3 regions of the Azospirillum sp. B2RO_4 genome follow, and region 2 is predicted to be linked to each of the others. Evidence: riboswitches for the same ligand, from Rfam matches in the RefSeq annotation. Region 2 holds a riboswitch; each other region holds the start of a gene.

Region 1 (10,022 bases), on a different replicon from region 2:
GGCTCGCGGTGGTGCGAAGAAGCGTCCGTTCTACTCGATCGTCATCGCGGACGCCCGCAGCCCGCGTGACGGCCGCTTCATCGAGAAGATCGGCACCTACAACCCGATGCTGCCGCGCGAGCACGAGCAGCGCATCATCCTGAACGCCGAGCGCGCCAAGCATTGGCTGTCGGTCGGCGCCCAGCCGACGGACCGCGTGGTCCTCTTCCTGGCCAATGCCGGCCTGGTCGAGAAGCCCGCCGTCCGCGAGACCCCGAAGAAGTCGGCCCCGAAGGCCAAGGCGCAGGAGCGTCTGAAGGCCGAGGCCGCCGCCGCTGCCGCCGCGGCTGAAGGCTGAGTGCAGGGTTGAGGTCGTGACGACGTGCCGGGTGTTCCTTCGATGACCGCCAAAATCTGTGTCGGCCAGTTCGCGGGATCGCACGGCGTGCGGGGGCTGGTGAAGCTGCGCAGCTTCACCGCCGAACCCGCCGACGTCGTGACCTATGGCCCGCTGTCGGACGAAGCCGGCGCCCGCCGCTTCACGGTGACGCTCCAGGGCATGGTCAAGGACAACTTCCTGGCCAAGGTCGACGGGGTGACCAGCCGCGAACAGGCACAGGCGCTGGCAGGCGTACGGCTCTACGTGGACCGCGGCGCCTTGCCGGCGACGGAGGACGAGGACGAGTTCTACCATGCCGACCTGATCGGGTTGCGTGCGGAACTCGCCGACGGGACCGTCTACGGCACGGTCAAGGCGATTTACGATTTCGGCGCGGGCGACGTGCTGGAGGTCAGGACCGCCGGCGGTCCGCTGGAGATGCTTCCATTCTCCAAGGCCTGCGTGCCGGTGGTCGATGTCCGGGGCGGTCGCATCGTCGTCGATCTTCCGGCCGTGATCGAAGCCCGCGAGGGCTCCGGTGACGAGGCGGAAGAGACCGAGGGGGAAGAGGGCGGAGACCAGAGCGGGGAGGAGGGGCCGTGAATCACGGCGCCGACGGTCCGCGGGTCTGGACGGCCAAGGTTCTGACGCTGTTCCCGGAAATGTTTCCGGGGCCGCTCGGCCACTCGCTGGCCGGCAAGGCGTTGGAAAATGGAGTCTGGGCACTGGAATCGGTGGACATTCGCTCGTTCGCGCGCGATAAACACCGCTCCGTCGACGACACCCCCTTCGGCGGAGGGGCCGGCATGGTCATGCGGCCCGACGTGCTGGACGCGGCTTTGACCGCGACGGCGGGACCTGTGGGGGCACCGGGACGCGGCCGGGCGATCTATCTGTCGCCTCGCGGACGGGTGCTGAACCAGGAACTGGTCAAGGAGTTGGCCGCCACCCCGGTGGTGACGCTGCTCTGCGGCCGGTACGAAGGGGTGGACCAGCGGGTCCTCGATGCGCACGGCCTCGAAGAGGTCAGCCTCGGGGATTTCGTGCTGTCCGGCGGGGAACTCGCCGCGCTCAGCCTGATGGATGCCGTGGTGCGCTTGCTCCCCGGCGTCATGGGCAACGTGGAGACGGCGGGCGAAGAGAGTTTCGAACGGGGGTTGCTCGAATACCCCCACTACACCCGGCCGGCGGTCTGGACCGACGGGCAGAGTGTGGAGCGCGCGGTGCCGGAGGTTCTGCTCTCCGGTCACCACGGAAAGGTCAAGGCCTGGCGGCTGGCCGAGGCGGAGAGGATCACGGAGGCCCGACGGCCGGACCTGTGGTCGCTCTACCAGGCGAGCCGCCCGGCAGAAGCTGTTACGAACAAGGGTCGGCGGCAGGCTCGCCGGCGCGACCCGAAACCGGAGTGACGGTCCGCCGCGAGGCGCACCGATAGAAAAGGGGTAGTGCTATGAACCTGTTGCAGCAGCTCGAGCAGGAGCAGATCGAGAAGGCCCTCGGTGGCAAGACGATCCCGGAGTTCTCCTCGGGCGATACCGTCCGCGTGAACGTGAAGGTCGTCGAAGGCACGCGCGAGCGTGTCCAGGCCTATGAGGGCGTCGTGATCGCCCGCAAGAACGCCGGCCTGAACAGCTCCTTCACCGTTCGCAAGATCAGCTACGGCGAGGGCGTGGAGCGCGTGTTCCCGCTGTACTCCCCGCGCATCGACTCGATCGAGCTGGTCCGCAAGGGCGCCGTCCGTCGCGCCAAGCTGTACTATCTGCGCGATCTGCGCGGCAAGGCCGCCCGCATCGCCGAGCGTACCACCGGCCGCGGCATGGTCAACGGCCGCCGGGCTGCCGAGTAAGGCGCCTTTCGGTTCGTTTCAGGTTCATAGGTTCGGCGCCCGGCCATCCGGCTGGGCGTCTTCTTCCCGTCACCATCAGCAAAGCTTAAGGAGTAGGCGCCATGAAGCGCACGTTCCAGCCCTCCAAAATCGTGCGTAAGCGTCGTCATGGCTTCCGCGCCCGTATGGCCACCGTCGGCGGACGCAAGGTGATCGCCCGCCGCCGCGCCCGCGGCCGCAAGGTTCTGAGCGCCTGATCCCCGCGATGGCGGCGCCGGACCAAGAGGTCGGGCGCCTGATGCGGCGGCCGGAATTTCTGGCCGTGGCCGGGACACGGCGCAAGCATGTGGCTCCCGGCCTGATCCTCCAGGTGCGCCGGCACGACGACAAGCAGCGGCCCGCCGATGGCGGTCCGCCGATCCGTTTCGGTTTGACGGCGAGCCGCAAGGTCGGCAACGCGGTGGTGCGCAATCGTGCCCGCCGCCGTTTGCGTGAGGCCGCGCGGCAGCTTCTGTCCACCCACGCCGCTCCGGGCCATGACTTCGTCCTGGTCGCGCGCGGCGGTACCGCCGAACGACCCTGGACCGATCTGCTCGGCGACCTGACCGCCGGGCTGAAGCGCCTCGGCCTATGGCGCGAGGCGGAAGGGTAGGAGGCCCGCGACGTCATGTTTCGCATCGCCGGCCTCAGCCCGCTCGCGCACCTGCTCCGCGCGCTCGTTTATCTCTATCGCTGGACCTTGTCGCCCTTCGTGGGCTGGCATTGCCGTTTCCAGCCGACCTGCTCCTGCTACGCCATCGAATCGCTGGAAAAGCACGGCGCCATCCGGGGGGGATGGCTGACGGTGCGCCGGCTCGGGCGTTGCCATCCCTGGGGCGGGTCCGGCTGGGATCCCGTGCCCGATCCCGTTCCGCAGGGGGCGCCCCTGGCGCCCCATTGCTGCGGCCCGCGGGAAAAAGGGCATGCGGCGGTTGCCCAGCCCGGCGAAAACCCGTAACAAGGCCGCGCACACGCCGCCCTTCTTCCAAAGGCCCCACGGCAACCGGGACGCCATGACCGACCAACGCAACCTCATCATCGCGATTGCCCTGTCGATCGCCATCCTTCTGGGCTTCCAGTATTTCTACGAGAAGCCGCGGGTGGAGCAGCAGAAGCAACTCGCCGCCCAGCAGGCCGCCCAGACGGAGCAGTCGGTGCCGGTGCCGGCCCCCGGCGTGCCCGCCCAGCAGCCCCCCGCCACGGCTGAGGTCGCGAAGGAGCGCCCCGAACTGCTCGCCGAGCAGATGGCGGCCGGCACCCGCGTGAAGATCGACACTCCGGCGCTGCACGGCTCGGTCAATCTCGTCGGCGGCCGCATCGACGACCTGACGCTGGCCCAGTACCACGAGACCCCGGACCCCAAGAGCGCGGAAATCGTGCTGCTGGCCCCGGCCGGCACGCCCGCCGCCTATTACGCCGAGTTCGGCTGGGTGCCGCAGGGCGCCGGCATCGCCACCCCGACCGCGACCACCCGCTGGACCGCCGACGGTACGGCGCTGACCCCGGACAAGCCGCTGACCCTGACCTGGGACAACGGCCAGGGGCTGGTGTTCGAGCGCAAGATCGCCGTCGACCCGGACTTCATGTTCACGGTGACGCAGACCGTGCGCAACACGGGCGCCAACCCCGTCACCCTGCTGCCCTACAGCCTGGTGTCGCGCACCGGCACGCCGCACACGTCCGGATACTACATCCTGCATGAGGGCCCGCTCGGCGTCTTCAACGGCTCGCTGACCGAAGAGAAGTACGACGACGTCCGCAAGGCCGGCAGCATCTCCAAGGAGACCACCGGCGGCTGGATCGGCATCACCGACAAGTACTGGCTGGTGTCGCTGGTGCCCGATTCGAACGAGAAGGTCACCGCGCGCTTCCTCTACAATCAGGTCGCCAATTCCGACCGCTACCAGACCGACACGATGGGCGCCCCGGTCACCGTCGCGCCGGGTGCTTCGGTCGAGAACACCGGCCGCCTGTTCGCCGGCGCCAAGCAGGTGAAGCTGCTCGACAGCTACTCCGAAAAGCTGAACATCAAGAATTTCGACCTCGCGATCGACTTCGGCTGGTTCTACTTCCTGACCAAGCCCTTCTTCTACGCGCTCGATTTCCTGGGCCGTGTCATCGGTAACTTCGGCATCGCCATCCTGGTGCTGACCGTCTGCGTCAAGGCCGTCTTCTTCCCGCTCGCCAACAAGTCCTATCAGGCGATGAGCAAGATGAAGGCGCTGCAGCCGAAGATGCAGGAGCTGCGCGAGAAGTTCAGCGACGATCAGGCCCGCATGAACCAGGAGCTGATGGCGCTGTACAAGCGCGAGAAGGTCTCCCCGGTGTCGGGCTGCCTGCCGATCCTGATCCAGATCCCGGTCTTCTTCTCGCTCTACAAGGTACTGTTCGTGACCATCGAAATGCGGCATGCGCCGTTCTTCGGCTGGATCCACGATCTGTCCGCGCCGGATCCGACCAACCTGTTCACTCTCTTCGGCGTCATTCCCTGGGACCCGCCGCACCTGCTGCATCTCGGCCTGTGGCCGCTGATCATGGGCGTGACCATGTGGTTCCAGCAGAAGATGAACCCGGCCCCGCCGGACCCGGTCCAGCAGAAGGTGTTCCAGTTCCTGCCCATCGTCTTCACCTTCATGCTCGCCGGCTTCCCGGCCGGTCTGGTGATCTACTGGGCCTGGAACAACACCCTGTCGGTCCTGCAGCAGTGGACCATCATGAAGCGCATGGGCGTGAAGGCCTGATCGGCTTAATCACTCCTCTGCCCAGTTTCTGAGATGTACCGCCGGCAAAGACCCTTGACGGGCCTTTGCCGGCGGTATGTTTTTCAGCCCACCCCAACGAGAGCGCCCGCCATGACCACTCCCGACACGCCGACCTCCAACACCCCCAGCATCGTTTCCGGCTTCGACGAGGGCGCGCTGGAGGCCGGGCGGCTGCTGTTCGCCAAGGAGTGCGACTTCGTCTGGGGCGCCAACGCGCTGAACCAGTTGCCGGAGGCCGACCTGCCGGAGGTCGCCTTCGCCGGCCGGTCGAATGTCGGCAAGTCGAGCCTCGTCAACGCGCTGACCGGGCGCAAGACGCTGGCCCGCACCTCCAACACGCCGGGCCGCACCCAGCAGCTCAACTTCTTCAACCTCGGCAACCGGCTGAAGCTGGTGGACATGCCCGGCTACGGCTATGCCAAGGAATCGAAGGAGAAGGTGGAGGCGTGGAACGACATGGTCCGCCGGTTTCTGCGCGGCCGGGTCACGCTGCGCCGGGCGCTGGTGCTGATCGACTCGCGCCATGGGCTGAAGCCCAACGACCATGAGATCATGGAGATGCTGGACCGCACGGCGGTGCCCTATGTCGTCGTGCTGACCAAGGCCGACAAGGTGAAGGCCGCGGATCTGGACAAGGTGCGCCGCGACACCCAGGCTGGGCTGAAGAAGCATCCGGCCGCCTTCCCGGACATCCATGTCACCAGCTCGGAGAAGGGCGAGGGCATCGCCGAACTGCGCGCCAGTCTGGCAGCGCTCGCACTGCCGGCCGAATAGCCGGCCGGCGCCGCCGGGTATGTGACCGTTAAATTGCCCCCTAGGCAACCGGCCGGCCTTTCCGTTAAAGAAGCCCAACCGTCCACCCCGACAAAGGGCATCCTCCCGTGCAGACTCCCACCCGTGACGAGTGGCTCGCCAAGGCCCGTACCCTGTCCGAAGCGCTGCCCTACATGCGCCGTTATGCCGGGAGCACCTTCGTCATCAAGTACGGCGGCCACGCCATGGGCGACGCCGGGCTGGCGGAACTGTTCGCGCGCGACATCGTGCTGCTGAAGCAGGTCGGCATCAACCCGGTGGTCGTCCACGGCGGCGGGCCGCAGATCGGCCAGATGCTGGAGCGCCTGAAGATCAAGTCCAGCTTCATCGACGGCCTGCGCGTCACCGACAAGGAGACGGTCGAGGTGGTCGAGATGGTGCTGGCCGGCTCCATCAACAAGCAGATCGTCGCCGCCATCAACAGCGCCGGCGGCCGCGCCGTCGGCCTGTCCGGCAAGGACAGCAACCTGATCACCGCCCGCCGGCTGGAGCGCGTGCAGCGCGACCCCGACAGCAACATCGAGCGGGTGCTGGACCTGGGCTTCGTCGGCGAGCCCTACAAGGTCAATCCGGAGATCCTGCAGGCCCTCGCCAAGTCGGACATCATCCCGGTGATCGCGCCGGTCGGCTTCGACGTGAACGGCGATACCTACAACATCAACGCCGACACGGCGGCCGGTGCGGTCGCGGCGGCGGTGAAGGCGGCGCGCTTCTTCCTGCTGACCGATGTCGCCGGCGTGCTCGACAAGGAAAAGAAGCTGATCGAGAAGATGTCGCTGGCCGATGCCCACAAGGCCATCGCCGACGGCACCGCATCGGGCGGCATGATCCCGAAGATCGAGACCTGCATCGGCGCGGTGGAGCAGGGCGTCGACGCCGCTGTTATCCTGGATGGCCGCGTTCCGCATGCGCTGCTGCTGGAGATCTTCACCGAGGGCGGCGCCGGCACCCTGATCGGCAAGGCCTGAGTCGGTAAACGGGGGACCGATGAGCGACCTGCGCAAGGACCTGCTCCGCCAGATGAAGGCCATCCGCGAAAAGATGGACCCGAAGCTGGTGGAGCGCGCCCGGCTGGCGGCGTTGGGCAAGGTCCCCTACGACAGCGACGCGGCGAAGGAGGCGGTCGGCCATTTCCTCGACGCCAAGCGGGATGGCGGCGCCTTCCGACGCAAGCTGGAACAGGCGTTGAAGGCCGAGGGCGCGGCGCTGGACCTCGATGACGGGGAAAAGGCGCCGCCGCCGGTGAAGCCGCGGCGCGGCGGCCGGATGACGTAACGCCGTCCGGCACCACGCAAGGAGCACAGCCTTGCTGCATGTCTTCGTCAATGACGGCGGTCTGCTGCGTTGGGCCAGGGAGGCGGCAGCGGACGAGGCGGCGCAGCTGCCCGACTCCGCCGTGTGGCTGGACCTGATCAACCCGACGCCGGGTGAACTGGCGCGGGCGGAGGCGCTGATCGGCACCGGTCTGCCCACCCGCGAGCAGATGGCGGAGATCGAGGAATCGAGCCGTCTGCGCGTGGCCGGCGGCGCCTTGACCATGACCGTCACCGCGCTGGTCTGGGCCGACACCGACGAGCCGCGCATCGCCACCGTCAGCTTCGTGCTCGCCGGGCGGCGGCTGGTGACCATCCACGACATCGATCCGCAGGCGCTGCTGGCTTTCCGCCGCCGTGCCACCCATGGCGAGATCTCCGCCGCCCGTGGCGAGCTGGTTCTGGCGGCGCTGGTGGATGGCATGATCGACCGCACCTCCGTCGTGCTGCGGCGCACCGGGGTCGAGCTGGATGCGCTGAACCGGCGCTATTTCCGCGGGCGCAAGCTGCGCTCGCGCGGCGAGACGCTGGACGATGCCCAGACGTTGAAGCGCATCGGCCATGCCGGCCATCTGATCGGCAAGGCGCGGGTCAGTCTGGCCAGCCTTTCCCGCATGACCGATTTCCTGGCGCGCGGCGACGGCTGGAACTCCGGCAAGGCGACGCGGCGCTGGGCCAAGACCACGCTGCAGGACCTGCGCGGGCTCGACCAGTATGCCCGCTTTCTGTCCGGCAAAGTCGCGTTGGCGCTGGATACCGCACTGGGCCAGATCAACGTCGAGCAGAACGAAATCGTGAAGATCGTGTCGGTGCTGACCGTTCTGCTCTATCCGCCGACCTTGGTCGCCAGCATCGGCGGCATGAATTTCACCGACATGCCCGGCAGCGATTCGCCCTTCGGATATGTCAGCGCCCTGGGGCTGATGCTGCTGTCGGCGTTGCTGCCGGTGGTCTATGTGCGGTCGAAGCGCTGGATGTAGCGATTTTCCACAATATGGCAGGCGGATCGTCCGCGGCGCTTTCCTTTTGACAGGCGCGTTCTCCGTCGGCAGGATGGGCGCATTCCAGGGGGGTCCCGACAGGGGGCTGAGATACCAACGGCCGGACGGCGCCAATCGTCGCCGGCAGCGTGGTGACCCTTCGAACCTGATCCGGGTCATACCGGCGAAGGGAGGGACCTCGTGACGGGCCGACCACGCCCCGTCCGGCCGTATCGGCCCCATATCTATGGGGCGCATGGCCTGCACGATGATACCGCACCTCCGTCCGCAGTCCCGGGTTTGTCCGCCCAACTCCGACGGAGAAACCCAATGCCCAAGGACTTCAACGAGAACGCCATCCGCATTTCGACCGGCCCGCTGCCGTCGTCGCGGAAAATCCATGTGCCCGGCACGCGCTTTCCCGATCTGCGCGTCGCCATGCGCGAGATCGCGCTGTCGGGCGGCGAGCCGCCGCTGACCGTCTATGACGCCTCCGGTCCCTACACCGACGAGTCGGTCGCCATCGACGTGCGCGCGGGGCTGGCCAAACACCGCCGCGACTGGATCCTGGCCCGTGGCGATGTGGAGACCACCGACAGCGGCGTGCTGCGCGCCAAGGGTGGCGGGGCGGTGACCCAGATGGCCTACGCCCGCGGCGGCATCGTCACCGCGGAGATGGAATACATCGCCGTCCGCGAGAATCTCGGCCGCGCCGCGGCGCTGGACGCGGCCAATGGATTGGGGCGTGACGGCGAGGATTTCGGCGCCGAGATCCCCGACTTCATCACCCCGGAATTCGTCCGGGACGAGGTGGCGCGCGGGCGGGCGATCATCCCGTCCAACGTCAACCACCCCGAGTCGGAGCCGATGATCATCGGCCGCAACTTCCTGACCAAGATCAACGCCAACATCGGCAACTCCGCCGTGACCTCCTCGATCGAGGAGGAGGTGGAAAAGATGGTCTGGTCGATCCGCTGGGGCGCCGACACCGTGATGGACCTGTCGACCGGTGCCGACATCCACCAGACCCGCGAGTGGATCCTGCGCAACTCCCCGGTTCCCATCGGCACCGTGCCGATCTATCAGGCGCTGGAGAAGGTGAAGGGCAAGGCGGAAGACCTGACCTGGGAGCTGTTCCGCGACACCCTGATCGAGCAGGCGGAGCAGGGCGTCGATTACTTTACCATCCATGCCGGCCTGCGGCTGAGCCACATCCCGCTGACCGCCAAGCGGGTGACCGGGATCGTCTCGCGCGGCGGCTCGATCATCGCCAAATGGTGTCTGGCGCATCACCGCGAGAATTTCCTCTACGATCATTTCGCCGACATCGTCGAGATCTGCCGCGCTTATGACGTGGCGCTGTCGATGGGTGACGGTCTGCGGCCCGGCAGTCAGGCCGATGCCAACGACGCCGCGCAGTTCGCCGAGTTGGAGACGCTGGGCGAGCTGACCAAGATCGCCTGGGCGCGCGACGTTCAGGTGATGATCGAGGGGCCGGGCCATGTGCCGATGCACAAGATCAAGCACAATGTCGAGAAGCAGATCGCGCTGTGCGGCGAGGCGCCCTTCTACACGCTCGGGCCCTTGGTGACCGACATCGCGCCGGGTTACGACCACATCACCAGCGCCATCGGCGCGGCGATGATCGGCTGGTTCGGCACGGCGATGCTCTGCTACGTCACGCCGAAGGAGCATCTGGGCCTGCCGGATCGCGACGACGTGAAGGCCGGCGTCATCGCCTATAAGATCGCCGCCCATGCCGCCGACCTCGCCAAGGGCCACCCGGCTGCGCGGCTGCGCGACGACGCCATGTCGCGCGCCCGCTTCTCCTTCCGCTGGCGCGACCAGTTCGCCCTGTCGCTCGATCCCGACACGGCGATGGCCTACCACGACGAGACCCTTCCGGCGGAAGGTGCCAAGACCGCGCATTTC
Region 2 (10,022 bases):
CGCAGCGCCGCCGGCAGCCCGTCGCAGGACTGACCGGCGAGTTCGCCGACGCCCAGCCGGTCGAGCGCCCAGCGCGCATGCGCCTCCGCCGTCGCGGCGTCCGGATCGAAGGCGAGACGGGCGGCGGCCACCGCCTCCAGCACGCCGGCCCCGGCGGGCAGCGCCGCCGCCTGGAAACTGCGGGCCAGCCCGGCACGGGCCAGCCGGTCGGCGCGGGCGCCGGTGACGTCCTGCCCGCCGAGCCGCACCCGCCCGGCATCCGGTCGCTCCAGCCCCGACAGCAGGTTGATGACCGTGGATTTGCCCGACCCGTTCGGCCCGATCAGCCCGGTGATGGTGCCAGGCCGCAGGTCCAGCGACACACGGTCGACCGCCCGCACGCCACCGAAGGATTTCCGCAAACCCTCGACCGCCAGCCCCTCCGGCTGCGCGGAGGACAGCGGCGGCTCCCTCGCTTCCGGCAGCGCACGGGGCTTGCCGCCGCCCAAGCGGGCCGTAAGGCGGTCCAGAAGCCCGGTCAGCCCGTCCGGCGCCAGCACGATGGTCAGCAGCAGCGCGGCGCCGTAGATGACCAGATAGCCGCGCTCCAAAAAGCGGAACCATTCCGGCAGATGCAGCAGCAGCACGGCGCCCAGCACCGCTCCGGCCATCCGCCCCCGACCGCCGACGATGGCTATCGTGAGGATGGAGACCATGATCGGGAATTCCAGCACCTCCGGCGACACGACCCGCTGGGTGTGGACGGCCAGCGCTCCGGCGGCCCCGGCGAACAGCGCGCTGATGCCGAAGGCGGCCAGCCGCAGCCGCCCGACATCCAGCCCCAGCGTCCCCGCCGCCAGCGGATCGTCGCGCAGCATGGTCAGCGACCGGCCGAGCCGCCCGCGCGCCAGCCGCCAGCCGAGCAACCCGCCGAGCGCCACCAGTCCCCAGACCAGCGCGGCCATCGGCAGCCCGCGCGGCACCGCCCAGCCGAACAGCAGCACCGGCGGCACCCCGGCGAGCCCATTGGAGCCGCCGGTCAGCTCCGGCAGATTGACCGCCAGCAGATGCAGCACCTGCGCGATTCCCAGCGTCGCCAGGGCGAAGTAATGCGACTCCAGCCGCAGCACCGCCAACCCGACCGGCAACGCCAGCAGAAACGGAACCAGCATCGACAGCGGAAAGGTCGCCTCGAAGCCGAGCCCATAGCGGCTGCCGAGAATGCCGGTCACATAGGCGCCGACCCCGAAGAAAGCGCCCTGGGCCAGCGACAGCGCACCGCACAGGCCGAAGACGATCTGGAAGCCGAAAGTCGCCAGCGCATAGACCCCGGCCACGGTCAGGACGCGGAGGCCATAGGGCGAAGCGAAGGCGAGCGCGTAGACCAGCAGCGCCAGCGCGCTGGCGGTGAGAATGACACTCTCCACCGCGACCCTGCTCCCTCTCCCCCCCGGGGAGAGGGTTGGGGTGAGGGGGACGCGCGGCGAGGACCGTCCGGCAAGCGGAACCCCCTCACCCTGACCCTCTCCCCGGGGGGGAGAGGGGATGTTCAGCGGGGAGTGTGGTTCAGCCACGGCGGCGCACCGCTTCGCCGAACAGCCCTTGCGGACGCAGAACCAGGATCGCCAGCAGCGTCAGGTACAAGGCCCCCAGCGCCACCGGATAGGAGAGCACCGACGAAACCCCGACCTCGAACAGCGCGATCAGCAATGCCCCCACCACGGCCCCCGGCACGGAGCCCCAGCCGCCGACCGTCACCGCGATGTAGGCCTTCAGGATCAGGTCCCCGCCGGAGGTCGGCGTGACGAAATAGCGGTTGGCCAGCAGCAGCCCGGCCGCCCCGGCGCAGGCGGCACCGATGGCGAAGGTCACCAGGATCATGGCGGTGACCGGCACGCCGCAGGCCCGCGCCATCTCCGGGTCCTGCGCCGTCGCGCGCAGCCGGCGGCCAAGTTGCGTGCGGGCGAACACCCATTGCTGCGCGCCGATCAGCAGGGCCGCCACCGCGACGATGGCGAGCGACTGTTCCGGCACCGCCAGCCCGGCGATATGAAGGGTATCGTCCCCGAACAGCGGCGGCGCGGCGCGCGGCTCCGGCCCGAACAGGATCGCCGCGCCGTTCTGCAGGATGATGCCGACCGCGATGGTGCTGATGAAGACCGACACCGGCGGCCGGCGCCGCAACGGCAGATAGGCCGCCAGCGCCAGCAGCAGCCCCAGCGCCGCCATCAGCACGAGAACCACCGGCAGCAGGACGATGCCCGGCAGAGGGATCAGCGGAGCCAGCGCCACCGCCAGCAGCCCGCCGGCCATGACGAGATCGCCCTGGGCGAAATTCACCGCCGAGGTGGCGTTCAGCACCAGCACGAAGCCAAGCGCCACCAGGGCATAGGCCGCCCCCAGCGCCACCCCGTTGACCAGCAGTTGAAACGCCGCCATCGGCTCACTTCGCCGCGAGTGTCGGGTCGTCGTACCGCTTCACCAGCGTCGGCACGCGGCTGGTCCCGTCATAGCAGACGATGACGGCGGAATGGGCCATGTTGCCCTTGCCGTCCGACTTGTAGGTCATGGCGAGACCTTTGAACGTCCCTGTCGACAACGCCTTACGGATGGCGTCCGGCGTCCGCGCGCCGGCCTTCACCGCCTCCAGCACCATGGTCATGCCGTCATACTGGCCGAGCGCGAAGGCGTCCGGCTCCTTGCCGAAAGCGCTGCGGTAGGCGTCGGTGAAGGCCTTGATCTCCGGCGTGTCGCCCGAAATCGGCGAGGCCGCGGTCTCGGCGCAGACGCCCTTCAGCTCCGCCGGTTCCAGCAGGGCCGCGGTGCTCGGCTGATGCATGGCGGAGCCGGCGACGATGGGCAGGGTCACGCCGCTGGACGCCGCCTGCCGCAGCAGCAGCGCGGTCGGGCCGGAATGAAGGTGCAGCACCAGCACGTCCGGCTTGGCGGCCAGCGCCTTGGTCAGCACCGGCAGCAGGTCCTTGGCCGCCGGGTCCACCCCCTCCTCGAACACCGGGGTGACGCCCAGCGCCTTGAAGGCGGCGTCGAGATGGGTCTTGCCGCTCTGCCCATAGGCGGTGGTCTGATAGATGATCGCCGGATGCAGCTTGCCCAGCTCCTCCACCACATAGCGGGCGTGGGCGGATTTGGTCACGGCGTCGCCGGGGAAGAAGCGGAAGACCCAGGGGTTGCCCTGCTCGGTGATCGAGGCGGTGCCCGACACGGTGACCAGCGGCAGCTTCAACTCCTGCGCCAGCGGCAGCATCGCCAGCATCTGGGTGCCGAGCATGCTGGCGGCGACCGCCCCGACGGTGCCGCTGCCGGCCGCCCGCTCCAGCGCCGTCACCGCCGCCTCGGGCGAGGTGCCGGTGTCGACGACCTCCGACGCGATGGCGACGCCGGCCGGCGTCTGCTTCAGCGCCAGCACCGCGCCGTTGCGCTGGCTGGTGCCCTCCAGCGACAGGAAACCGGTCAGCGGAACCAGCACCGGGAAGGACAGCGTATCGTCGGCCCGCGCCGCCGCAGACAGGCAGGACGTGGCCGCCAGCAGGCCGATCAGAAGGGAAAGCGCGCGCCGCATGACCGAAAACTCCTCAACTCGCGCCGGCGGCCGGAGCGACGCGGAGGGGACGGGGCGTTTGCGGCCGATCCGTCGGGTTCCGGTCGGCTCCCTTCGCCGGCATGACCCGGATCAGGTTCGATGGGTGTTGTCTCAGCCCCCGCATCCGCCGATCCGGCGAAGGCAGGGGCACCCCAGCCGTGAACAGGCGGCGAGAGTGTCGCCGCCGGCCCCGTCCTGTCAAGAACCCAGCCGGCGGCGCGCCACCAGCGTTTCACGATGCAGGATGTAGAGGCCGCTGCCGATGATGACCATGGCGCCGGCGATCACCGGCATGGTCGGCAAATCGCCGAACACCAGCCAGCCGAACAGGCTGGCCCACACCATGCCGGTGTACTCGAAGGGCGCCACCACCGCCGGAGGCGCGCGGCGGAAGGCCTGGGTCAGCAGAACCTGCGCCCCGGCGCCGATCGCGCCGACCAGCGCCATGAGCCCCAGCGCGAAGCCGGTCGGCGCCGTCCACACCGGCACCGTCAGCGCCCCGCTGACCACCGTCGTCGTCAGCAGCAGATAGAGCACGATGGACGCGCTGGTCTCCGTCCGCGACAGCCCGCGCACGGCGAGCGCCGCCAGCGCATAGAACAGGGCGGCGCAAAGACCGACCAGAACCGGCACCAGCGGCGCCCCGGCCGAAGGCTGCGCCATCACCACCACGCCGCCGAACCCGACCACCACCGCCGCCCAGCGCCGCCAGCCCACCGGCTCCCCCAGCAGCGGGGCGGACAGGGCGGTGATGAACAGCGGCCCGGCGAAGCTCAGCACATAGACGTCGGCCAGCGGCAGTTCGCGGAAGGCATAGAAGAAGCATCCCATCGAGATCAGCCCGGCGAAGGCGCGCCAGACATGGCCCAATGGCCGCCGCGTCCGCATCGCCGCGATCCCGCCGCCGCGCCACAGCGTGTAACCGCCGACCAGCAGGAAGGCGACCAGCGAGCGCACGAACATCAGCTGCGGCACCGGGTAATCGGCGGTCAGGAACTTGATGAGCGTGTCCATCGCCGCGAACAGCAGAATCGCACCCAGGAAGCAGCCGACGGCATAGGGAACCGAATCGGCCTCGGCAGGCAGCAGGTCGGCGGTTTCGGCGTCGGTCATGGATCTGTTCGGGACGGCAATGGCGGAAGGTGCCCACATTATGGGCAAATCCGCCCGCGTCCCAATGCCGCAACCGCAGGTCTGGTAGGCGTGGGCTTGGAGAGATTCAGGCTTCGAATGCCCCCACCTATCCTCCCCCGCTGGGCGGGGGAGGGACTGCCGCTATTTTTCGAAACAAGCACTTACCCCCTCCCCCGCCCAGCGGGGGAGGGTTGGGGTGGGGGCATCGTCAGCCAATACTCTACCTCGTCAGCACCATCACCAGCCGCTCCACCGGCGTGTCGTTCACCAGATGCGATTCGACGATCTCGTCGATGTCCTCCGCCGTTTCCGGCCGGTACCAGATGCCCTCCGGATAGACCACCATCAGCGGCCCGGCGGAGCAGAAGCCGAGGCAGCCCGTCATCGCCATACCGATGTCGGCCAACCCCTTCGCCTGTATTTTCTGATCGAGCCGCTGCCACAGCGGATGCGCGCCCTTGGCGGCGCAACTGCCGCGCGGATGGCCAGGCGGGCGTTGTTGGGCACAGCAGAAGACGTGGTGGCGGAAGGTCTGCGGAATGTCGAGCGGCATCGGGCGTGCTCCATAACCGTAAAAATATTATGGTTTAGGAGCATGCCAGATTGCTGCGCTGCGGCAAGAGTTTTGTAATCCTTCTAACTCACGGCACCCGCAGTGTTTCCGGTGCGATGAAATGCTTGGTCGGCAGAGCATTGGCGGTTAAGAATCCCGGCGGGGGCAATCCAGGAGACGCCGGTGCTGCTGAGCGGGTCGGGTAAGGGACAGCCGGGCGCCGTGCCGGGCTGGGTCGGATATGCGCTGCTGCCGGTCCTCAACCTCGTCGCGGCCTTCGTGCTGTCGGGGCTGGTGATCCTGGTGATCGGCGAGAATCCGGTCGACGTGCTGTCGCTGCTGCTGTCGGAGGCTCTGGGATACCCGGAGGCAATCGGCTACACCCTTTATTATACCACCGACTACATCTTCACCGGGCTGGCGGTCGCCATCGCCTTTCATTGCGGGCTGTTCAACATCGGCGGCGAGGGGCAGGCTTATCTCGGCGGGCTCGGCGCCGGGCTGGTGGCGCTGGCGCTGACCGGCTGGCCCTGGCCGGTGGTGGCGCTGCTGGCGGTGCTGGCGTCGGCATTGTTCGGCGCAGCCTGGGCCTTCATCCCGGCCTGGCTGCAGGCCAAGCGCGGCAGCCACATCGTCATCACGACGATCATGTTCAATTTTATTGCCGCGTCGATCATGACCTGGCTGCTGGTGGACGTGCTGATCCGCCCCGGCAGCCAGTCGCCGGAAACCCGCGAGTTCGATCCCGGCGTCTGGCTACCGTCGATGGACCGGGCGCTTGGCTGGTTCGGCATCACCATTCCGGCCTCGCCGCTGAATTTGTCCTTCCTGTGGGCGCTGGCCTGCTGCCTGCTGTTCCACATCTTCCTGCGCCGCACCCGCTGGGGCTACGAGCTGCGCACCGTCGGCCGGAACGAGCGGGCGGCGGTCTATGCCGGCATCTCGCCGTCGCGCAACATCATCATCGCCATGCTGATCTCCGGCGCGCTGGCCGGCTTCGTCGGAGTGAACGAAATCCTTGGCGTGCAGCACCGGGTGATCCTGAACTTCACCGGCGGCGTCGGCTTCGTCGGCATCGCCGTGGCGCTGATGGGGCGCAACCATCCGGTCGGGATCATTCTGGCCGCCTTGCTGTTCGGGGTTCTGGCGCAGGGCGGCGGCCAGCTGTCCTTCGACTATCCCACGATCAACCGCGAACTGGTGATGGTGATCCAGGGTCTGGTCATCCTGTTCGCCGGCGCGATGGAGAACCTGTTCAAGCCGCAGGTGGAGGCGCTGTTCCGCCGCCGCGGCACCACCGCCACCGCCGATACGGGGAGGGGCTGAGCGATGGAGGACGCACTTCTTCTGGCGCTGCAGCTGCTGAGCGCCACCATCCGGGTGGCGACGCCGCTGGTGCTTGCCGCCTTCGCCGGCATGTATTGCGAGCGGTCGGGCGTGGTCGACATCGGGCTGGAGGGCAAGATGCTGGCCGGCGCTTTCTTCTCCGCCGCCGTCGCCTCGACGACGCTAAATCCCTGGCTCGGTCTGCTGGCGGGCATCGCCGCCGGTGTGGCGCTGGCGCTGGTCCACGGCTTCGCCTGCATCACCCACAACGGCAATCAGGTGGTGTCGGGCATGGCGATCAACATCCTGGTTGCCGGGCTGGCGCCGACGCTGGCCTATGCCTGGTTCCAGCAGGGCGGCCAGACCCCGCTTCTGCCCAATCAGGCGCGCATCCCCGCGGTCGAGTTGCCGGGGGTGGAGACCCTGTCCGGGATCCCGGTGCTGGGGCCGGTCTACCGCGAATTGTTGAACGGTAACAATGTGCTGATATGGGTGACGCTGGTCCTGGTGATCGCCACCCATTGGGTGCTCTACCGCTCGCGCTTCGGGCTGCGGCTGCGCGCGGTGGGCGAGAATCCGGCGGCGGTCGACACCGCCGGCCTGTCGGTGACGCGGCTGCGCTATCAGGCGCTGCTGGTGACCGGCGCGCTGACCGGGATGGCGGGCTCGTATCTCTCCACGGGACACGGCGCCGGCTTCGTCCGCGACATGACCGCCGGCAAGGGCTATCTGGCGCTGGCGGCGCTGATCTTCGGCAAATGGCGGCCGGGACCGACGCTGTTCGCCTGCCTGCTGTTCGCCTTCACCGACGCGGTGCAGGTGCGGCTGCAGGGGGTGGAGCTGCCGGGCATCGGCGTCATCCCGGTGCAGTTCATCCAGATGCTGCCCTATGTGCTGACCGTCCTGCTGCTGGCCGGCTTCGTCGGCAAGGCCGTCGCCCCAAAGGCGAGCGGCATCCCCTATGTCAAGGAGCGCTGACGCCATGACCGACCCGGCAGAGCTGACCCCGCTGATCGAAGCCGCCCGCGCCGCGCGCGAGAACGCCCACGCCCCCTATTCGAAGTTCAAGGTCGGCGCCGCCATCCTCGGCGACTCGGGCCGCATCTTCGCCGGCTGCAATGTGGAGAACGCCGCCTATCCGCAGGGTCAGTGCGCCGAATCGAGCGCCATCGGCGCCATGGTCACCGCCGGCGACCGCCGCATCCGCGCCATCCTCGTCATGGGCGGCGAGGCGGGGGCGGAGGAGATCTGCACCCCCTGCGGCGGCTGCCGCCAGCGCATCCGCGAATTCGCGTCCCCGGAAACCCCGATCCACATCTGCGACCCGGCCGGCCTGCGGAGGACCTTTTCGCTGGAGACCCTGTTGCCCGAATCGTTCGGTCCCACCAATTTAGCCTTCTGAGCGGAGTTTCCCGACATGACGGCAGCCCGCGCCGCCGCGGACATCCTTCACCGTGCCTCCGGCCACCGGCCGCGGGTCGGCATCGTGCTGGGTTCCGGCCTGGGCGGCATCGCCGACCGCATCGACGATGCCGTATCCATCCCCTACGGCGAGATCGCCGGCTTCCCGGTTCCCAGCGTGTCCGGCCATGCCGGGCGGCTGGTCGTCGGCCAGCTCGGCGGGGTCGAGGTCGCCTGCATGCAGGGCCGCGTCCATGCCTATGAAGGCAACGGTTTCGACGCACTCAAGACCGCCGTGCGGGCGCTGAAGCTGGCGGGCTGCGACACGCTGGTGCTGACCGCCGCCGTCGGTTCGCTCCGGCTGGAGGTCGGGCCGGGCCGGCTGATGGCGATCAGCGACCATCTGAACCTGCTGGGCTCCAACCCGCTGACCGGCCCGAACGACGAGGCCTTCGGCGAGCGCTTCCCCAGCATGACCGATGCTTGGGACCCGGACCTGCGCAGCCTGCTGAAGGAGGTTGCCGCCGGCCTGTCCATCGATCTGGCGGAGGGCGTCTATGCCGCCTATCCCGGCCCGTCCTTCGAGACGCCGGCCGAGGTGCGGATGATGAAGCTGCTGGGCGCCGACGCGGTCGGCATGTCCACCGTGCCGGAATGCATCATCGCCCGCCATTGCGGCCTGCGGGTCGCCGGCTGCGCCGTCGTCACCAACCTGGGGGTCGGGCTCGGCGATGGGCCGGTCGACCATCACCAGACCCTGACCGCCGCATCGGCGGCAGCCGCCGACCTTGAACGCCTGCTGGTCGGCTTCCTCGAACGCCTGCATGAAAAGGACGGGTCCCGGTCATGAAACTGTCTGCCGACCTGCAAAGCGCGCTCGACGCCAGCGCCAACGCCCCGTCCGACGCCGATCTGGCGCGCCGTGCCGTGGGTATGCTCGACCTTACCAGCCTGAACGGCGACGACAGCGACCGGGTGGTGCAGGACCTCTGCGCCCGCGCCGTCACACCCGTAGGGCCGGTCGCCGCCGTCTGTGTCTGGGCGCGCTTCGTCCCCACCGCCCGCAAGGCGCTGGAGGGAACGCCGGTGAAGGTCGCCACCGTGGTGAATTTCCCGACCGGCGAGGCCGACGCCTCCTCGGTGGCGGCGGAAACCCGGCGCGCCATCGCCGACGGTGCCGACGAAATCGACGTGGTGCTGCCCTACAAGGCCTTCATCGACGGCGCCCGCACCCAGCCGATGAATGTGGTGAAGGCCTGCCGCGAGGCCTGCGGCGACAAGGCGCTGCTGAAGGTGATCCTCGAATCCGGCGCCTTCCCCGACGCCGACCTGCTGGCCTGGGCCGCGCGCGACGCCATCGCCGCCGGGGCCGATTTCCTCAAGACCTCCACCGGAAAGACGCAGCCGGCCGCCACCCTGCCGGCGGCTGCGGTGATGCTGGACTGCATCTATGAATCGGGCAAGAGCGTCGGCTTCAAGGCATCCGGCGGCATCCGCGATGCGGCGGAGGCGGCGTGCTATCTGGCGCTGGCCGACCACATCCTGGGCGAAGGCTGGGCGACGCCGCAGACCTTCCGGTTCGGCGCCTCCAGCCTGCTCGACTCGCTGCTGGCGGCTGCAGGGCATGGGGAGCGCGAACCGGCCCCGGCGGGAGGATATTGAGGCATGCTTCCGCAGGAGATCGTCCGCGCCAAGCGCGACGGCCAGCCGTTGGACGACGCCACCATCCGGGATTTCGTGCGCGGCATCACCGACGGCAGCGTGTCGGAGGCCCAGGCGGCGGCCTTCGCCATGGCCGTCTTCTTCCGCGGCATGAGCCTGGACGAACGGGTGGCGCTGACCCGCGCCATGCGCGATTCGGGCACGGTGATGGAATGGCGGTCGCTGGACCTGCCCGGCCCGGTGATCGACAAGCATTCCACGGGGGGCGTCGGCGACAAGGTCAGCCTGATCCTGGCGCCGATGCTGGCTGCCTGCGGCGGCTTCGTGCCGATGGTGTCGGGGCGCGGCCTCGGCCACACCGGCGGC
Region 3 (10,022 bases), on a different replicon from region 2:
GCCACCGCCCGCACGCACTGTCGCGGCACGCGACGGCGGCGATGGCGCCGCGGGTTCACCGGCCAGCCAGGATGCGTGTCCCTCCGACGCGGGAACTTCGGACTTCGACCCCTCTGCCACAGGGACGTAGGGCCTCGACGGCGGTCGGCTACCCGCCGGTGCAGTTAGGAACGGCTCCGCGGCCGGTGCGGGTGGGCGGGGTTCCGGCAGGCGTGGTGCAGCCAGCGCCGGCTGCCCGGTGCGGGCCGGCGGGCTGCTCGGGCGCGGCGGTGGTGCATCGAGCGGAACCGGGGCCAGGTCGGCCTCCATCTCCTCGTCGTCACCCATGTCGTTGCCCATACCGCCACCATCTGGTCGATGAACGGCAGGGTCGTCCCAAACCGCTGCGGCCGGCTGTCGCAGGCGCGGTGCGTCGGCGGCCCCCAGCCAGGATGGACGTTCGTCATCCGACAACGGTCCGGTTTGGGTGTTGAGCTGCCGCGCCTGCTCGCGAATGTCCAGCAGGGTGGTTATCGCCAGTTGCAGCAGCGGGGCCAGCACCATGGGGTCGGCCATTTCCTCCGCGCTCAGCGCGGCGAAACGGTCGCGCACGGTCTCGACCGCCTGTTCCACGCCATCGCGCAGGGCGCCGGCCTCGTGGGCCAGCCGCTCCAAATCCTCGCGCAGGGCGGAGATTTCGCACGCCTGCCGCAATTCGTGGAAGCCGATCCCCGCTCCCAGGAGTGGCGAGGACCGCCGGTCCCGTGACGAACCAAAATCGTGAGGCATCTTGGCCTTACCCCGGTTCCAAGCCCAGCCCGATGAAGGCGCCCGGCCGGCATGATGCGACGGTGCCCCCTTATGGCAACCCGCGCAACCGACGCCGGTTCCAAAAGCCGACATGACGGCGCGAACTGCCGGACCGTCGGCGAAGTTGCAGCAGTCACGGCCGGCCCCTGATCGGGCAACGATGTTTAGCGCCGTTGATGTCGTTTGGAAACCGTTTGCGCGTGATGGCCGCTTGTACTATTTTTTCGGCCCCAGGGGAATGGATTCCTTGCGATCCAACATCCAGGCGCCTCCCCGCCGCCATTTCATCTTGCCGGAATCCCATACGGTGTCGATCGACCGCTCGGAACTTGAACGGCTCCTTGCCGATCGCCCGGCAGGCAACCGCAGCGCCATGCAGGCGGTGCGCGAGAGCTACGCCGACATCGGACTGATGCGCGAACGCGGCCTGTCCTGGGCCGAGATCTCGGATCTGCTGGCGAAGCTGGGCGTGACCGCCCGCGACAATCAGCCGATTTCGCCGGTCACCCTGCGCTCCGCCTTTTTCCTTGTCGGGAACGAGGGGCGCGGCGAGGCGGCCGACGACCATGCCGGCGGCACCGCCATGCCGCCGGAAACGCTGGCCGCCGTCCACGAAGCGGCGCTGTCCGCCGGCTTGAACGACCCGGAGGAGGAAGAAGACGCCGACTCCGGCGCGGAATCCGTGGATCGGGCGCCGGTTCCCGAACCGGAGCCGGCGGCGCAGACGGTCGAGGAAGCCTTCCAGGACGCCGCAGCGGATGCCGTGACGGAGGATGAGTCGGCAGTCGAAGAGCCGGAACCCGATCCCGTCGCACCGACGCTGCAGACGGACGAGTCCGAGTCCGACCCCGCGTCCCCCGCTCCGAAGAACCTGCTCGCCCCGGTCATGCCGGATGCCGACGACGTTGCTGACGAGGGGCCGGCGGAGGAAAGCGGCGCCGACGACAGCATCCCGCAGGGCGGCGCTTCCGACAGAATGGCCTCCAAGCCGGAACCACAACCGGCCTCCATCCAGACCCCCGCGGCGGCTGTGCGGGACACCGGTTCGCCGGCGTCCCCGCCTGCGCCTCCCACGACGACCCAAGACGAATCAACGAACGCATACTGGAAAGGCGATCGCATGCTGGGCACGATCTTCGTCCTCAATGACCGCGGCGGCGTCGGCAAGACGCTGCTGTCCCATCACCTGATGGCGACCGCCATGCTGGAAGGCCTGCAGCTGAAGGTCGTCGAGTACGAGGTGAACGAGCGTCTCGCCCGCCTGTTCGGCCCGGACGTGGTCGAACATCGCCGTATCACCCAGGACTTCATGAACATGATGGGGTCGGGCGACGGCTTCTACGAGTTCTGGGATCTGATCGGTCCGGAACTGCAGCGCGGCGGCCGTCTGTACGATTTCGGCGGCAACATCTCGCAGTGGTTCTTCAACTGGGCCGAGGTTTCGGGCTTCGACTATTACGTCGGCGACGGCGAACGGCTGACCTTCATGGTTCCGGTGACCGTCGACCTCGCCTCCCTCTCCACCGGCATGTCGACGCTGGAGCGGGTGGCGACCATCGCCCCGAAGGCCAAGCGCGTGCTGGTCGAAAACGGCTTTTCCGGCCCCTTCTCGCAGTTGGAGGACAGCCAGTATGCCCGCCGCAAGGCGGAGATGGTGGAGCGCGAGGGCCTGCAGGTCATCTCCATGCAGCCCTGCACCGCCCCGGCCTGGGCGCGGCTGACCGGCCACCGCCTGGATCAGGTGGCGACGATGACCCGCGAGGATCTGGTGAAGCTGGGCATGACCCCGCCGGTCGCCTCCCGCTCGCTGATCATCATCCATGAATGGCTGCGCAACATGCGTCAGGCGCTGTCGCCCTACCTGCACGACGCCTTCCGCCAGACCCCGGCCACCGCCAAGGCGCGCTGAGACCTGTAAGGCTGGTTGTCGAAAGCCCTTCTTCCCCGCGCTGGGGAGAAGGGCTTTTCCATATCTACGCCGCGCTGCGGGCGGCGCTGGAGCTGTAGAGGTCTTCCTTGACCGCCGCCACCGACCGCACCTGATAGCCTGGGCGCGCGCTGAACCGGCGATTGGCGCGCTCGGCCGCCTCGCGGTCGGATTCGGCCCACACCAGATAATTGCGCCCGCGCGCCCATTCGACCGCCAGCGGGTGGGTGGCGTCGATCTCGCCGATCTGCTGGTTCACCACGGTCACCAGCCATTCCTTGTCGCCGGGATTGCGCCGGTCGGTCAGGATCAGGATTTGGGGACGGCGCTTCGACTGCGCTTCGGTCAGGCGCTGCTGCACCTCGACCTGCTTCTTGCGCAGTTCCACGATCTCCCGCGTCAGCTCCTCGATCTCGCCATGAAGGTTCTCCTCTTCGCGGTGCAGGCGATGGATGGTGGACTCCAGCTTGTCCTGCCTGTTGCGCACGCCACGGACGCGCTGGCGCGCCTGCGACACCCGCTGTTCCACGGTCATCAGCACATTGCCGAGCCATGCGCCGATGGCGACGATCGCCAGGACGATGATGAAGTTGATCATCATGAGGCGGCACCGGCCTTGGCGCGGGCGGTGGCGGGCGGCACCGGCACGCCGCCCTTGCCGCCGCTCTTCGCATCGCCCCGCATGAAGGACTTCTGGAACCCCAGCTTGAAGGGGAAGGCGACGTCGCACATCTGTTTCGCCTCGTCGAAGCTGGAGGCCCAGACCTCCGCCACATTGGCACAGCGCCAGATCGGGTTCACCGGCCCGCGGTCGCCGGCGGCCCTTGCGGCAGCGGACGCCTTCTCCTGTGTGACGGTGGCGACGAATTTCATCAGGCCGGCTTGCGGGTCGCCGACCTCGTGCACGAACAGCGGCGGCTGCTCGGCCAGTTCGCGGATCTGCTTCTCCGCCTTGCGGATGTCGCTTTCCAGCCGGTTGCGGTCGGAGGATTGGCTGTTGCGGCGCTGGACCAGCTGGTTGACGCGGTTCTGCAGCTCCTGCGCTTCCGCATGCAGCACATAGACGCGGTTCTCGATCTGCTCCAGACCGCTGCTCTTTTCCATGATGTTCGGCAGGAAATCCTTCAGCATCATGGCGACCGGGACGGCGGCCAGCATGATGATGACGATGGCGATCAGGAACAGCGTCGTGTTCGACATCCGCCCGCCCGTTCTCCTGCCCAAGCCTTAGGAAGCTGCACCGGCGCAGTGGAATGAGGATCACCGAACAATCCGGTTCCGTCAACGAATCGTCACGGCTTGGTTCGAAATTCGACCAAAATGAAACGATTCGCTACGGTTCAGATTCGTTGCGGTTCAGGACAGCGCCATCTCCGCCACCCGCTTCACCGCGTCGCGCACCGGTCCCGGCCGGCGTTCGTCGCCCAGCGTGGTGAACCAGTGCTCCGGCGGATTGCGTCCGGCGGCGCGGCTCCAGGTCAGGGCGCGCAGCACCGCCTCCGCCTCCGCCGTCGGCCTGATCGCCGGGTCGATGCCGTTCATCACCGCCCAGATCCCGGCCCAGCAGCGACCGACCGACCAGGGGTTATAGCCGCCTCCGCCCACCACCAGCACCCGCGGCGCCAGCGACAGCAGCGCCGCCACGGCGTCCCACAGCGCGCGGTTGGACAGCTCAAGCCGGCTCAGCGGATCCTCGGCCAGCGCGTCGGCGCCGGTCTGGATCACCATCGCCTGCGGACGGAAGGCGCGGGCCAGCGGCAGCACCGCCTCCTCCATCACATGCTCCATCTCGCTGTCATTGAAACCCGGCGGCACCGGCAGGTTGCGGGCCATCCCGCCGGCGCGGTCCTCCGCCTTGCCGGTGTAGGGCCAGCGGCCGTCCTCATGGATGGAGATCGTCAGAACCCGGTCGTCGTCGGCGAAGGCCTCCTCCACCCCGTCGCCATGGTGGGCGTCGAGATCGACGTAGAGCACCCGCTCCAGCCCATGGTCCAGCAGTTCCAGAATGCCCAGCACCGGCGCGTTGAAATAGCAGAATCCGCTGGCCCGGTCGCGCCGCGCATGGTGCGTTCCCGCCGCCGGGGCATAGACCAGCCCGGCCGGCCGGTCGCCCAGGATCCGGGCTGCCTGCAACGCCGACCCGCTGCTGTGGGCCGGCCGCCGGTACATCTCGGCGAAGACCGGGTTCTCCAGCTTGCCGAGATTGTGGCGGGCCGCGGTGGCCTCATCGACCCGCTGTTCGGCTTCCGCCCGTTTCAGCGCCGCGATATAGTCGGCGGTGTGGAAGCGCGCCAGTTCCCGTTCGCTCGCCACATGGGTGTCCAGATAGACCTCGTCCGGCAGCCAGCCCATGGCGCGGCTGAGGTCGATGACGGTCGAAACGCGCGGGATCGCCAGCGGATGTTTCGGCCCATAGGTCGAGCCGCGATAGATCTCGCCGCCGATGAACAGCGGGGTACGGAAGGGCGTGGTCAGGGCGGACACTCCATGATGCCCGCCAGAAACTAGGCGCGGCCACGCGCCGGTCAAGCGCCCGCTTCCAAGGCCGGGCTTCCGCTGGCCGGCTTCCCCCGGCCGTATTCCAAGTGCCGGAAGTCCGATCCGGCAATGCTTGCGGTCACGGATCGTCCGCGCCTATAGTCGCCGCCTTCACTGGGGGGAGCCGATGGGCGGCTGAGAGGTCCTGTTGCGGGACGACCCCTGGAACCTGATCCGGTTCATGCCGGCGTAGGGATCAGTGATGCGGGACCGCCCCCTCTCCTTCTCCGCCAGACCGATATGCTAGCCATGACGCCGCTTTCGGTGACGATCTTGCGCGCCCGGCTGACCTATGGCGGCACGCTGCTGTTCTCCGACCTGACGCTGGATCTGCCGGCCGGCCGCACCACCTGCCTGCTGGGACCGAGCGGCGTCGGCAAGACCACCCTGCTGCGCATCCTCGCCGGTCTGGCCGAGCCGGAACCGCCGACGCAGGTCGTCACCGGCGATGGCCAACCGCTGGCCGGCCGCATCGCCTACATGGCGCAGCAGGACCTGCTGCTGCCCTGGCTGACCGTCCTCGACAATGTCCTCCTGGGCGACCGGCTGCGCCACCGCCGGCCCGGCCCGGCGCGGGTGGAGCAGGCCCGCGCATTGCTGGACCGCGTCGGTCTGGCGGGGCGGGAGCGCGATCGTCCGGCCGCCCTGTCCGGCGGACAGCGGCAGCGCGTCGCATTGGCGCGCACGCTGATGGAGGACAAGCCGCTGGTCCTGATGGACGAGCCCTTCTCCGCGCTCGACGCCATCACCCGGCTGCGCTTGCAGGAGACCGCGGCGGAAACCTTAGCCGGCCGCACCGTCCTGATGGTCACCCACGACCCGCTGGAGGCGCTACGCATCGGCGACCGCCTGCATGTGATGACCGGCCGTCCCGCCGTGATGGGGCCGGCGCTAGAGCCGTCCGGCCCGGTGCCGCGCCGCGTCGACGATCCCAGCCTGCTGGCCCATCAGGCCGAGTTGCTGCGGAGGCTGGCGGAATGAAGGCGCTGCTGCGCGCCCTGGTCACGCTGCTGGTGCTGGTCGCCGGCTGGCAGGCGCTGGTCTGGGCCACCGGCCTGCCGCGCTACCTGCTGCCCAGCCCGCTGGCGGTGGCCGATGCCATGCAGCGGCAGGCACCCCTGCTGCTGGCCCATGGCCTGACGACCCTGTCGGAGATCCTGATCGGGCTGGTCGCCGGCGTGGCGCTGGGCGGGGTCAGCGCGTTGCTGCTGGCGCGCTTCCGCACCGCGCGGCGCTGGCTGATGCCACTGCTTCTGGTCAGTCAGGCGATCCCGGTCTTCGCCCTGGCGCCGCTGCTGGTCCTGTGGCTGGGCTACGGCATGGCCTCCAAGATCGCCATGGCGGTGCTGGTCATCTATTTCCCGGTGACGACCGCGCTGTTCGACGGGCTGCGGCGCACCGATCCCGGCTGGCTCGACCTTGCCCGCACCATGGGCGCCTCGCCCGCCGCCATCCTGTGGAGCATCCGCCTGCCGGCCGCCCTGCCCGCCTTCTGGTCCGGCGTGCGCGTCGCCGCCGCGGTGGCGCCCATCGGCGCGGTGATCGGCGAATGGGTGGGGTCGTCCTCCGGCCTCGGCTACCTGATGCTGCATGCCAACGCCCGCATGCAGATCGACCTTCTGTTCGCCGCCGTGCTGGTGCTGGGGCTGTTCGCGGTGACGCTGTACGCCGCCGTCGATGCGCTGGCCCGCCGCGCCCTGCCCTGGCAACCCGATACCCAACCTGCAGAAGACGCCAACCCTTAATTCACCTGCCCTTGAAGGGGGAAAGTTTCCCGATGAAGCACCTGCCAATCAAACAAATAATTGGCGCCGGCCTGATGGCTGCCAGCCTGATGACCTCGCTTCCGGCCCTGGCCCAGGACAAGCTGTCCGTGATGCTGGACTGGTTCGTCAACCCCGACCATGCCCCGCTGGTGGTGGCGCAGGAGAAGGGCTTCTTCAAGGATGCCGGGCTGGACGTGACGCTGACCGCCCCGGCCGACCCCAACGATCCGCCGAAGCTGGTCGCCGCCGGCGGCACCGACATCGCCGTCTCCTACCAGCCGCAGTTGATCCTGCAGGTGGACGAAGGGCTGCCGCTGGTCCGCATCGGCACGCTGGTGTCGACGCCGCTGAACTCCGTCGTCGTGCTGCGCGACGGGCCGGTGAAGACGCTGAAGGACCTGAAGGGCCGCAAGGTCGGCTATTCCATCGCCGGTTTCGAGGATGCTCTCCTCGGCGCCATGCTGGAGAAGGAGGGGCTGAGCCTGAAGGACGTCGAGCTGGTGAACGTCAACTTCTCGCTCTCGCCGTCGCTGCTGTCGGGGCAGGTCGATGCCGTGATAGGCGCCTTCCGCAACTTCGAGCTGAACCAGATGGCGATCGAAAATCATCCCGGCCGTGCCTTCTACCCGGAGGAGGAAGGGGTGCCGCCCTATGACGAGCTGATCCTGGTCGCCCGCAAGGACAAGGCGAACGACCCGCGCTTCAAGCGCTTCCTGGCGGCGGTGGAGCGCGCGACGCTCTACATCCTGAACCATCCGGAGGAATCGCAGGCCGCCTTCGTCAAGGGCCGCCCGGAGCTGAACGACGAACTGAACCGCCGCGCCTGGGCCGACACGCTGCCGCGATTCTCCCACAGCCCGGCCGCCCTGGATGGCGAACGCTACACCCGCTTTGCCGAGTTCCTGAAGGCGCGCGGCCTGATCAAGGCGGTGGCGCCGCTCGACCACTATGCGGTGGTGGTCAAGTAACCCCATCTGCTTGCAGTCATTGCCATTTGTCGCGGCGGAGCGTTATCTGAAGAGAAAGCGCTCCGCCGGCCGACACTCCGCGCCGATGGCGGGCCGACGCATAAGATTGGGAGACGCGAGGGCATGCCGATCAAGACCATCCTGCTGCACATGGCCAACGACGACGCCCACGCCAGCCGTCTGGCGGTGGCCGCCGCCCTGGCCAAGCGCTTCTCCGCCCACATCCAGGCGCTCTACATCGCCACCCCGGTGTCGATGCCGGCGGGCGCCACCGGCCGCGCCGCCTCCTACGGCTACATGGCGGAAGCCACCGCCATCGCCCACGAGAATGCCGAGCGCATCGAGCGGGAGGTGCGTCAGGCGCTCGACGGCCTGTCCTTCGACTGGACGCTGGAGGAGGGCGACCACGTCGATCTGCTGGCAGAGCGCGCCTCCTACGCCGATCTGGTTGTGGTGGTTCAGTCGGCCGCGGTGCGTGCAGGCGAACGGGTGTCGCTGCACCATATTCCCGACCGCCTGCCTCTGGAGACCCCCACTCCGGTGTTGGTCCTGCCGCCGAAGCAGCCGGCGACCGCGCCGATCGGCCGCCATGTGCTGGTCGCCTGGAAGAACAGCCCCGAATCGGCCCGCGCCGTCCGCGCCGCCATGCCCTTCCTGGAAGCGGCGGATTCCGTCACCGTCCTGTCGGTCGAACCGCCGGGCCAGCACACCAACGATGCCGCCGATCTGGTCGACTGGCTGCACCGCCACGGCATCGCCGCCCGCCCGCAGTCGGTCATCGCGTCCGGTGGTGAGGTCGGCGACATGATCCTGTCCTGCTGCGGCGACCAGGGCGCAGATCTGCTGGTGATGGGCGCCTATGGCCACTCCCGACTGCGCGAGCTGGTGCTGGGCGGCGCCACCCGCACCGTGCTGGAAGGGCTGACCCTGCCGGTGCTGCTGACGCATTGAGGGGTGCGGGGAGGGGTGTGCGGCGGATGCCCCCCTCCCTATCCCTCCCCCTCTTCGAGGGAGAGGGGATCGAATGCTTGTCAGCCTGACGCTCTGCAAAGGATAGGCGGAGTTCCCTCTCCCGCAAAGCGGGGGAGGGTTAGGGAGGGGGCAAAACACTCCCCCCTCCCACACTCACCCAAACAACTGCCCCTGCAGCGCCTGCCAGTTTTCGCGGTCGGGCGCCAACAGGATGCTGCCGTTGAGCAGCCCCGGCCGATAGGGCGTGCCGTCGATCAGCGCCGAATAGCCGCCGGCCTCCGCATGCATCAGCACACCGGCCGCATGGTCCCACGGCATCAGCCGGTGATAGAGCGAGTAATGCGCCCGCCCCTCCAGCAGCCGCAGATACTCCTGCGCGGCGCTCGACAGGCAGACACGCTCGCCCAGCCCGGCGCTGCGCTCCTCCAACTGCCGCCCCAATTCCTCGGCGCAGAAGCGCGTCGACAGCGCGCCGACCATCTGCGGCAGCGGCACGGCCGGCGCGACATGGACGCGGCTGCCGTTCAGCCGGGCGCCTTGCCCCTTCACCGCCGTCGCCATCCGCCCGTCGACCGGATCATGGATCCAGCCGGCGACCGTTTCGCCCTTCCAGGCGAGCGCCACAATCACCGCGAACATCGGCCGGCCCTGGGCGAAATTGATGGTGCCGTCCACAGGATCGATGATCCAGACCGGATCGTCGCCATGGATGCGGTCGAGCACGCGCTCGTCCTCCGACGCCGCCTCCTCGCCGATGACGCGGCTGCCCGGCAGCAGGGCCGACAGCGCCGGGGTCAAGGCCCGCTCCGCCGCCTCGTCCGCCAGGGTGACGAGGTCGGTCGGGCCGGTCTTCTGCCGGATGCCCGATGCGTCGAGCTTTTGGAAATACGGCATGATCTCCGTCCGTGCGACGGAGCGGATCAGGTCGGAAACTCGGTCGATGTCGGGAAGCGGAAAACCCGTCATGGTCGGAAGGTTCCTGATGGCTTGAGGGGGATGGCGGTTCAGCGCTTCGCCGCCGGCTGGTTGGCGGGCACGCTGTCCAGCTTCAACACGGGATCG

Evidence for each region. Region 2 has a riboswitch for thiamine pyrophosphate ahead of PWS46_RS19975 (ABC transporter substrate-binding protein). Riboswitches for the same ligand answer to the same signal wherever they lie in the genome.
Region 1: linked by a shared signal. The riboswitch ahead of thiC (phosphomethylpyrimidine synthase ThiC) and the one ahead of PWS46_RS19975 (ABC transporter substrate-binding protein) in region 2 are both predicted to bind thiamine pyrophosphate.
Region 3: linked by a shared signal. The riboswitch ahead of PWS46_RS06445 (ABC transporter ATP-binding protein) and the one ahead of PWS46_RS19975 (ABC transporter substrate-binding protein) in region 2 are both predicted to bind thiamine pyrophosphate.

The regions. Positions count from the first base shown of each region.
Region 1 covers NZ_CP118485.1:407,258-417,279, forward strand. The annotation lists gene rpsP (30S ribosomal protein S16) at 1-337, shown strand, start outside; gene rimM (ribosome maturation factor RimM) at 380-961, shown strand; gene trmD (tRNA (guanosine(37)-N1)-methyltransferase TrmD) at 1,021-1,767, shown strand; gene rplS (50S ribosomal protein L19) at 1,809-2,204, shown strand; gene rpmH (50S ribosomal protein L34) at 2,306-2,440, shown strand; gene rnpA (ribonuclease P protein component) at 2,449-2,835, shown strand; gene yidD (membrane protein insertion efficiency factor YidD) at 2,851-3,180, shown strand; gene yidC (membrane protein insertase YidC) at 3,236-4,963, shown strand; gene yihA (ribosome biogenesis GTP-binding protein YihA/YsxC) at 5,075-5,758, shown strand; gene argB (acetylglutamate kinase) at 5,866-6,765, shown strand; gene PWS46_RS01805 (hypothetical protein) at 6,785-7,072, shown strand; gene PWS46_RS01810 (magnesium transporter CorA family protein) at 7,104-8,090, shown strand; TPP riboswitch at 8,167-8,300, shown strand; gene thiC (phosphomethylpyrimidine synthase ThiC) at 8,421-10,022, shown strand, end outside.
Region 2 covers NZ_CP118487.1:535,337-545,358, forward strand. The annotation lists gene PWS46_RS19965 (branched-chain amino acid ABC transporter ATP-binding protein/permease) at 1-1,406, opposite strand, end outside; gene PWS46_RS19970 (branched-chain amino acid ABC transporter permease) at 1,546-2,418, opposite strand; gene PWS46_RS19975 (ABC transporter substrate-binding protein) at 2,423-3,559, opposite strand; TPP riboswitch at 3,631-3,745, opposite strand; gene PWS46_RS19980 (DMT family transporter) at 3,779-4,693, opposite strand; gene PWS46_RS19985 ((2Fe-2S) ferredoxin domain-containing protein) at 4,935-5,267, opposite strand; gene PWS46_RS19990 (ABC transporter permease) at 5,451-6,593, shown strand; gene PWS46_RS19995 (ABC transporter permease) at 6,597-7,571, shown strand; gene cdd (cytidine deaminase) at 7,576-7,995, shown strand; gene PWS46_RS20005 (purine-nucleoside phosphorylase) at 8,011-8,844, shown strand; gene deoC (deoxyribose-phosphate aldolase) at 8,841-9,656, shown strand; gene deoA (thymidine phosphorylase) at 9,660-10,022, shown strand, end outside.
Region 3 covers NZ_CP118485.1:1,357,001-1,367,022, forward strand. The annotation lists gene PWS46_RS06420 (hypothetical protein) at 1-768, opposite strand, end outside; gene PWS46_RS06425 (hypothetical protein) at 1,097-2,698, shown strand; gene PWS46_RS06430 (hypothetical protein) at 2,763-3,317, opposite strand; gene PWS46_RS06435 (hypothetical protein) at 3,314-3,916, opposite strand; gene PWS46_RS06440 (acetoin utilization protein AcuC) at 4,073-5,200, opposite strand; TPP riboswitch at 5,362-5,468, shown strand; gene PWS46_RS06445 (ABC transporter ATP-binding protein) at 5,495-6,235, shown strand; gene PWS46_RS06450 (ABC transporter permease) at 6,232-6,999, shown strand; gene PWS46_RS06455 (ABC transporter substrate-binding protein) at 7,032-7,988, shown strand; gene PWS46_RS06460 (universal stress protein) at 8,112-8,939, shown strand; gene PWS46_RS06465 (inositol monophosphatase family protein) at 9,114-9,926, opposite strand; gene PWS46_RS06470 (hypothetical protein) at 9,965-10,022, opposite strand, start outside.